Regions from separate parts of the Streptomyces sp. AM 2-1-1 genome, predicted to be linked through region 3. Evidence: predicted binding sites of a transcription regulator. Region 3 holds the regulator's gene; each other region holds the start of a gene.
The links. The regulator HrcA, encoded in region 3, represses chaperone genes, less so after heat shock. The targets are predictions, from matches to a motif close to TTNGCACTCNGNNNNNCNGAGTGCNAA.
Positions count from the first base shown of each region.

Region 1: groL (chaperonin GroEL) is a predicted target of HrcA. The motif match lies at 1,658-1,684, and genes of this name have one in related genera.
Region 2: groES (co-chaperone GroES) is a predicted target of HrcA. The motif match lies at 1,276-1,302, and genes of this name have one in related genera.

Region 1 is NZ_CP119147.1:4,022,267-4,024,532, reverse strand. Features, by position in the region: gene groL (chaperonin GroEL) at 1-1,495, opposite strand, end outside; gene PZB77_RS17540 (cold-shock protein) at 1,837-2,043, opposite strand.
Region 2 is NZ_CP119147.1:4,411,124-4,413,389, forward strand. Features, by position in the region: gene PZB77_RS19390 (polysaccharide deacetylase family protein) at 1-552, shown strand, start outside; gene PZB77_RS19395 (DUF6234 family protein) at 506-1,054, opposite strand; gene groES (co-chaperone GroES) at 1,458-1,766, shown strand; gene groL (chaperonin GroEL) at 1,866-2,266, shown strand, end outside.
Region 3 is NZ_CP119147.1:4,943,556-4,945,821, reverse strand. Features, by position in the region: gene dnaJ (molecular chaperone DnaJ) at 1-573, opposite strand, end outside; gene hrcA (heat-inducible transcriptional repressor HrcA) at 574-1,590, opposite strand; gene PZB77_RS21555 (MBL fold metallo-hydrolase) at 1,756-2,266, shown strand, end outside.

The DNA.
Region 1 (2,266 bases), 920 kb from region 3:
AGCGCGTGACCTTCGCCGGGTCGATGATGCCCTCGGCGATCATGTCGACGTACTCGCCGGTCGCGGCGTTGAGGCCGTGACCGATCGGCAGGTTGCGGACCTTCTCCACGACGACGCCACCCTCGAGACCACCGTTGACGGCGATCTGCTTGAGCGGAGCCTCGAGCGCGAGCTTGACGGCGTTGGCGCCGGTGGCCTCGTCACCCGTCAGGTCGAGCTTGTCGAAGACGACGGACGCCTGGAGCAGAGCCACGCCACCACCGGCGACGATGCCCTCCTCGACGGCGGCCTTGGCGTTGCGCACCGCGTCCTCGATGCGGTGCTTGCGCTCCTTGAGCTCGACCTCCGTGGCGGCACCGGCCTTGATGACGGCCACGCCGCCGGCCAGCTTCGCCAGACGCTCCTGGAGCTTCTCGCGGTCGTAGTCCGAGTCGGAGTTCTCGATCTCGGCACGGATCTGCTTGACGCGACCCTGGACCTGGTCGCTCTCACCGGCTCCGTCGACGATCGTCGTCTCGTCCTTGGTGATGACGACCTTGCGCGCGGAGCCGAGCAGGTCGAGACCCGCGTTCTCCAGCTTGAGGCCGACCTCCTCGGAGATGACGGTGCCACCGGTGAGGATGGCGATGTCGCCGAGCATGGCCTTGCGGCGGTCACCGAAGCCCGGAGCCTTGACGGCGACGGACTTGAAGGTGCCACGGATCTTGTTGACGACCAGGGTCGACAGGGCCTCGCCCTCGACGTCCTCGGCGATGATCAGCAGGGGCTTGCCCGACTGCATGACCTTCTCCAGCAGCGGAAGGAGGTCCTTCACGTTGGAGATCTTCGAGTTGACGATGAGGATGTACGGGTCGTCGAAGGACGTCTCCATACGCTCCATGTCGGTGGCGAAGTACGCCGAGATGTAGCCCTTGTCGAAGCGCATGCCCTCGGTGAGTTCCAGCTCCAGACCGAAGGTCTGGGACTCCTCGACGGTGATGACGCCTTCCTTGCCGACCTTGTCCATCGCCTCGGCGATCTTGGCGCCGATCTCGGTGTCGGCGGCGGAGATGGAGGCGGTCGAAGCGATCTGCTCCTTGGTCTCCACGTCCTTGGCCTGCTCCAGCAGAGCGGCGGAGACGGCCTCGACGGCCTTCTCGATGCCCCGCTTGAGGGCCATCGGGTTGGCACCGGCGGCGACGTTGCGCAGACCCTCGCGGACGAGCGCCTGGGCGAGAACGGTGGCGGTGGTCGTACCGTCGCCGGCGACGTCGTCCGTCTTCTTGGCGACCTCCTTGACCAGCTCCGCACCGATCTTCTCGTACGGGTCCTCGAGCTCGATCTCCTTGGCGATGGAAACACCATCGTTGGTGATCGTGGGCGCGCCCCACTTCTTCTCGAGGACGACGTTACGGCCCTTCGGGCCGAGGGTGACCTTGACGGCGTCTGCGAGCTGGTTCATCCCGCGCTCGAGACCGCGCCGCGCCTCTTCGTTGAACGCGATGATCTTAGCCATGTGAAGTGGTCCTCCCGGACGGGGTGGATTGCTCCGGACCGGGAGGCGCCCGCGACGGACGGCCTGCTTGCCCGGCGGTTCCTTGCCCCGCCGCGCCTGCGGGCCTCACCGGCCCGGTCCAAGTTTCTGTCACTCTCACCTGGAGAGTGCTAACGCCAATGATTAGCACTCGACCCCTGCGAGTGCAAGCGTCTCCCTCGTCCTGGGGACAAGCTCGGACAAGCTCCGAGCCGTCCACCGGCCCTCGGAGCCCCCCGGACGCCCACGCACGCAGGGCCCGTACCCCTGACGGGGACGGGCCCTGCGTGCGTGAGTAGTGTCGTTGCCGACCGCGTCCGACCTCAGCCGACGGCGAGTTTGACCATGTCCGCCTGCGGCCCCTTCTGGCCCTGCGAGATCTCGAATTCAACTCGCTGACCCTCTTCGAGGGTGCGGTACCCGTCCATCTGGATCGCGCTGTAGTGGACGAAAACATCCGCACCACCGTCGACCGCGATGAAGCCGTACCCCTTCTCCGCGTTGAACCACTTGACGGTGCCCTGAGCCATGCCTAACTCCCCTATTTCTGGCCCCTGCACAGGCCCGCACTTCGCGGACCCGGGTCAGAACTCACCCTCCGACAGGAGAGGGTGCGTGCGCCGGAACGCGTCGACCGCGGCCGAATGTATCTGCCCAACTGCCCTCTGCAACAGGGCAATCGGGCGATAAATCTGGGCGTGCCGGAACGCCCGAACATGAGTATTTGCTGAGATTCCTGGGCAAGCCGGGCCA
Region 2 (2,266 bases), 530 kb from region 3:
CGGATCGTCTTCCTCACCATCGACGACGGGGCCGAGAAGGACCCCGAACTCATCCGGATGATGGACGAGCTGAAGATCCCGTACAGCGCCTTCCTCAGCGACTACCTCGCGAGCGAGGACTACGGCTACTTCACCGCGATGCAGAAGAAGGGCGTGGCGCTCAACAACCACACCCTCAGCCACCCCTACCTGCCCGGGCTCTCCTACGCCGAGCAGAAGAAGGAGATCTGCGACCAGCAGACCAGGATCGAGAAGCACTTCGGCAAACGGCCGGTGCTCTTCCGGCCGCCGTACGGCAACTACAACCGGGACACCCTCGTCGTCGCCCGGTCCTGCGGGATCGAGGCCGTACCGCTGTGGGCGGCCGAGGCGTTCGTCGACCACATGGAGTGGCGCGAGTGGGACCGGGACCTGCACCCGGGCGACATCGTCCTCACCCACTTCCAGGGGCGCGCCCAGTGGAACGGCACCATGCCGGACATGATCCGCACCGTCATGAAGACCATCACCGACAAGGGGTACGCGGTCGCCCGGCTGGAGGACTACGTCTGACCCCCGGCCCCCGGGCGGCCGGGAGCGCGGACGCTCCGGCGGGGGAGGCGGCGGTGAGGGAGGCGAAGGCTGGGGAGGCGAAGGCGGGGGAGGCGTCGGCGGGGCGCTGCAGCGGAGCCCCCGCCGGCGCGGGGTGGCTCCGGCGGTAGTCGCCCCGCGCGACCGACACGGTGACGAAGACGAGGACGAACGCCGCGATCAGCTGTGTCCATCCCGTCCAGGGCCACTGCCGCCGGACGAGGACCACGCCGATCAGGACGGCGGCGACCGTGATCGTCCCGAAGGCGAGGGTGGCCGACCAGTCGGTCTCCGGGGGCGGAATCCCCGGCTCCCCGTTCCCCGGATCCGCCCGTTCGGCCGACCGGTGGGTCAGCGCCCGCTCCAGGGCGACGACCGCGCCGACGACGAGTTCGAGGGCGAGCGCGAGCAGGGCCACCGCCGCGTCGGAGCACCCCCGCACCAGGGGCGACGGCTGCTGGGGGGTGCGGGAGCTCTTCGGCATACCGGCACCGTCGCCCGGAACGGCGTCCACCGCCCCGGCGTTGTCCCTACGGACTCCTGATCGAGACCCCGCCGACACGTCGTCGCGACGTGCTCGCCCCGCGGCCGGCGGCCTCCGCGTCCGGCCGCGGTGCGGGCCCCGTCCGGTCCCGCTCTCCCTGGCCGCGGCGCCCCCGGGCGGCCCGCCTCCGGGTGCGGACGGCGCCACGCACGGGTACGTAATTGGCACTCCGCTTGACCGAGTGCTAATCGCGGTCATAGTCTCAGTGCTGGCACTCCCCCCTGGAGAGTGCCAGCAGTACCGCACGACAGGGCAGGTCCGGCACCCGCGACGACGGATCCGGCCCGGTCGGCGACCAAAGACTGTTAAACCCCGTGAGATCTCCGAAGGGGGAGACCGGATCGTGTCGACCACCAGCTCCAAGGTTGCGATCAAGCCGCTCGAGGACCGCATTGTGGTCCAGCCGCTCGACGCCGAGCAGACCACGGCTTCCGGCCTGGTCATTCCGGACACCGCCAAGGAGAAGCCCCAGGAGGGCGTCGTCCTGGCTGTGGGCCCGGGCCGCTTCGAGAACGGCGAGCGCCTTCCGCTCGACGTCAAGACCGGCGATGTCGTTCTGTACAGCAAGTACGGCGGCACCGAGGTGAAGTACAACGGCGAGGAGTACCTCGTCCTCTCGGCGCGCGACGTCCTCGCGATCATCGAGAAGTAATTCACCCACATTTGCTGTGTGTTCTGCGCCCCTGGCCCCCTGCGAAATAACTAGCCGGGTGGCGAGGGGCGCAGTTCGTTCGAGAGGGAAAGTCAGCTCATGCCGAAGATTCTGAAGTTCGACGAGGACGCTCGTCGCGCCCTTGAGCGCGGCGTCAACAAGCTTGCCGACACGGTCAAGGTGACGATCGGCCCCAAGGGCCGCAACGTCGTCATCGACAAGAAGTTCGGCGCTCCCACCATCACCAACGACGGTGTCACCATCGCGCGCGAGGTCGAGCTCGACGACCCGTACGAGAACCTCGGTGCCCAGCTGGTGAAGGAGGTGGCCACCAAGACCAACGACGTCGCGGGTGACGGCACCACCACCGCCACCGTGCTCGCCCAGGCGCTCGTCCGCGAAGGTCTGCGCAACGTCGCCGCCGGCGCCTCCCCGGCCTCCCTGAAGAAGGGCATCGACGCCGCGGTCAAGGCCGTGTCCGAGGAGCTCCTCGCGACCGC
Region 3 (2,266 bases):
CTGGCACTGCGGGCAGGGCCGCGAGGTCATGACCTGGCCGAGGAAGGACCGGGTGACCTGCGAGACCTCGCCGCGACCGCGGCACATGTCGCAGGTCTGGGCCGAGGTGCCGGGGGCCGCGCCCTCGCCGCTGCACGTGGTGCAGACGACGGCGGTGTCGACCTGGATGTCCTTGGTGGTGCCGAAGGCGGCCTCGGAGAGGTCGATCTCCAGCCGGATCATGGCGTCCTGGCCGCGCCGCGTGCGCGAACGGGGCCCGCGCTGCGACGCCGTGCCGAAGAAGGCGTCCATGATGTCGGAGAAGTTGCCGAAGCCGCCGGCGCCGAAGCCGCCCGCGCCACCGCCGCCGCCCGAGGCCGACAGCGGGTCCCCGCCGAGGTCGAAGACCTGCTTCTTCTGCGGGTCCGAGAGCACCTCGTAAGCGGCGTTGATCTCCTTGAACCGCTCCTGGGTCTTCGGATCGGGGTTGACATCCGGGTGCAGCTCGCGGGCGAGCCGACGGAATGCCTTCTTGATCTCGTCCTGCGACGCGTCGCGCCGTACGCCGAGCACGGCGTAGTAGTCGGTGGCCACTTACGACTCCGCCAGGATCTGTCCGACGTAACGTGCCACTGCGCGTACCGCTCCCATCGTTCCGGGGTAGTCCATGCGGGTCGGTCCGACCACGCCGAGTTTGGCGACTGCCTCGTCGCCCGAACCGTAGCCGACCGTGACGACGGACGTGGAGGTGAGGCCCTCGTGGGCGTTCTCGTGCCCGATCCGTACGGTCATGCCCGAGTCCGTGGCCTCACCGAGCAGCTTCAGCAGGACGACCTGCTCCTCCAGCGCTTCCAGCACGGGCCGGATCACCAGGGGGAAGTCGTGCCCGAAGCGGGTGAGGTTGGAGGTGCCGCCGATCATCAGCCGCTCCTCCGTCTCCTCGACCAACGTTTCGAGGAGGGTGGTCAGGACCGTGGAAACAGTCCCGCGGTCCTCGTTCTCGAAGGATTCCGGCAGGTCCTGCACGAGCTGCGGGACATCGCTGAAGCGGCGTCCCGCGGCTCTGCTGTTGAGCCGGGCCCGCAGATCGGCGAGAGAGGTCTCGCCGAACGGCGCGGGGCAGTCGATCATACGCTGTTCGACCCGGCCGGTGTCGGTGATCAGGACCAGCATCAGCCGGGCTGGTGACAGGGCCAGCAGCTCCACGTGCCGCACCGTCGAACGGGTCAGCGAGGGGTACTGCACGATGGCGACCTGACGGGTCAGCTGCGCGAGCAGCCGTACCGTGCGTCCCACCACGTCGTCGAGGTCGACCGCCCCGTCGAGGAAGTTGTGGATCGCCCGGCGCTCCGGCGACGACAGGGGCTTGACGCCCGCCAGCCGGTCGACGAAGAGGCGGTACCCCTTGTCGGTGGGGATGCGCCCGGCGCTGGTGTGGGGCTGGGCGATGAAGCCCTCGTCCTCCAGGACCGCCATGTCGTTGCGGACGGTGGCCGGGGAGACCCCGAGCCGGTGCCGCTCGGTGAGCGCCTTGGAGCCGACGGGCTCCTCGGTGCCGACGTAGTCCTGGACGATGGCGCGCAGCACTTCAAGTCTGCGTTCGCTGAGCATGGCGCACACCTCCAGCTGTCGGTCGTGGTGGATTCCGCCTGGCACTCCGTGCGTCCGAGTGCCAGCTTTCCCCCGGTCAGTGTACGGGGGTGGGGAGGGCCTCGGGCAAGGGCGACCGGCCACGGTCCACGAGACCGCGCAGGTCGATGCGGATAGCGTCTCCTCATGGACCTCTCTTGGGAAGAGCTGGGCTGGGAGCGGTTGGGCCACGGTGTGGGCCGTCGGCGTCTTCCCGGCTGGGACGCGACCGCGGCCCTGGTCGCCGGCGCGGACCGCGCACTGGTGGTGGACACCGGTGCGAGCCTGCGCGAGGGCGTCGGGCTGCGGATGCGGGCGCAGCGCCTGCTGGGCCGGCGGGTGACGCACGTCGCACTGACCCATCCGCACTTCGACCACGTCTTCGGTACGGCGGCCTTCGCGGGAACCGAGGTGTTCGGTGCGTACGGGGTGGCGGCGCTGATGCGGCGGTCGGTGGACGAGATGCACGCCGATGCGGTCCGCGAAGGGCTGCCCGAGCACGACGCGGCGGCGGCGGTGGACGCGCTGGTGCTCCCGGGCCGTGAGGTGTGCCACCGGTGGACGCTCGACCTCGGCGGTGGGCGGGAGGTGGTGCTCGCCAATGTGGGACCCGGTCACACCGGGCACGACCTGGCGGTGCTGGTACCCGGGTCCGGGG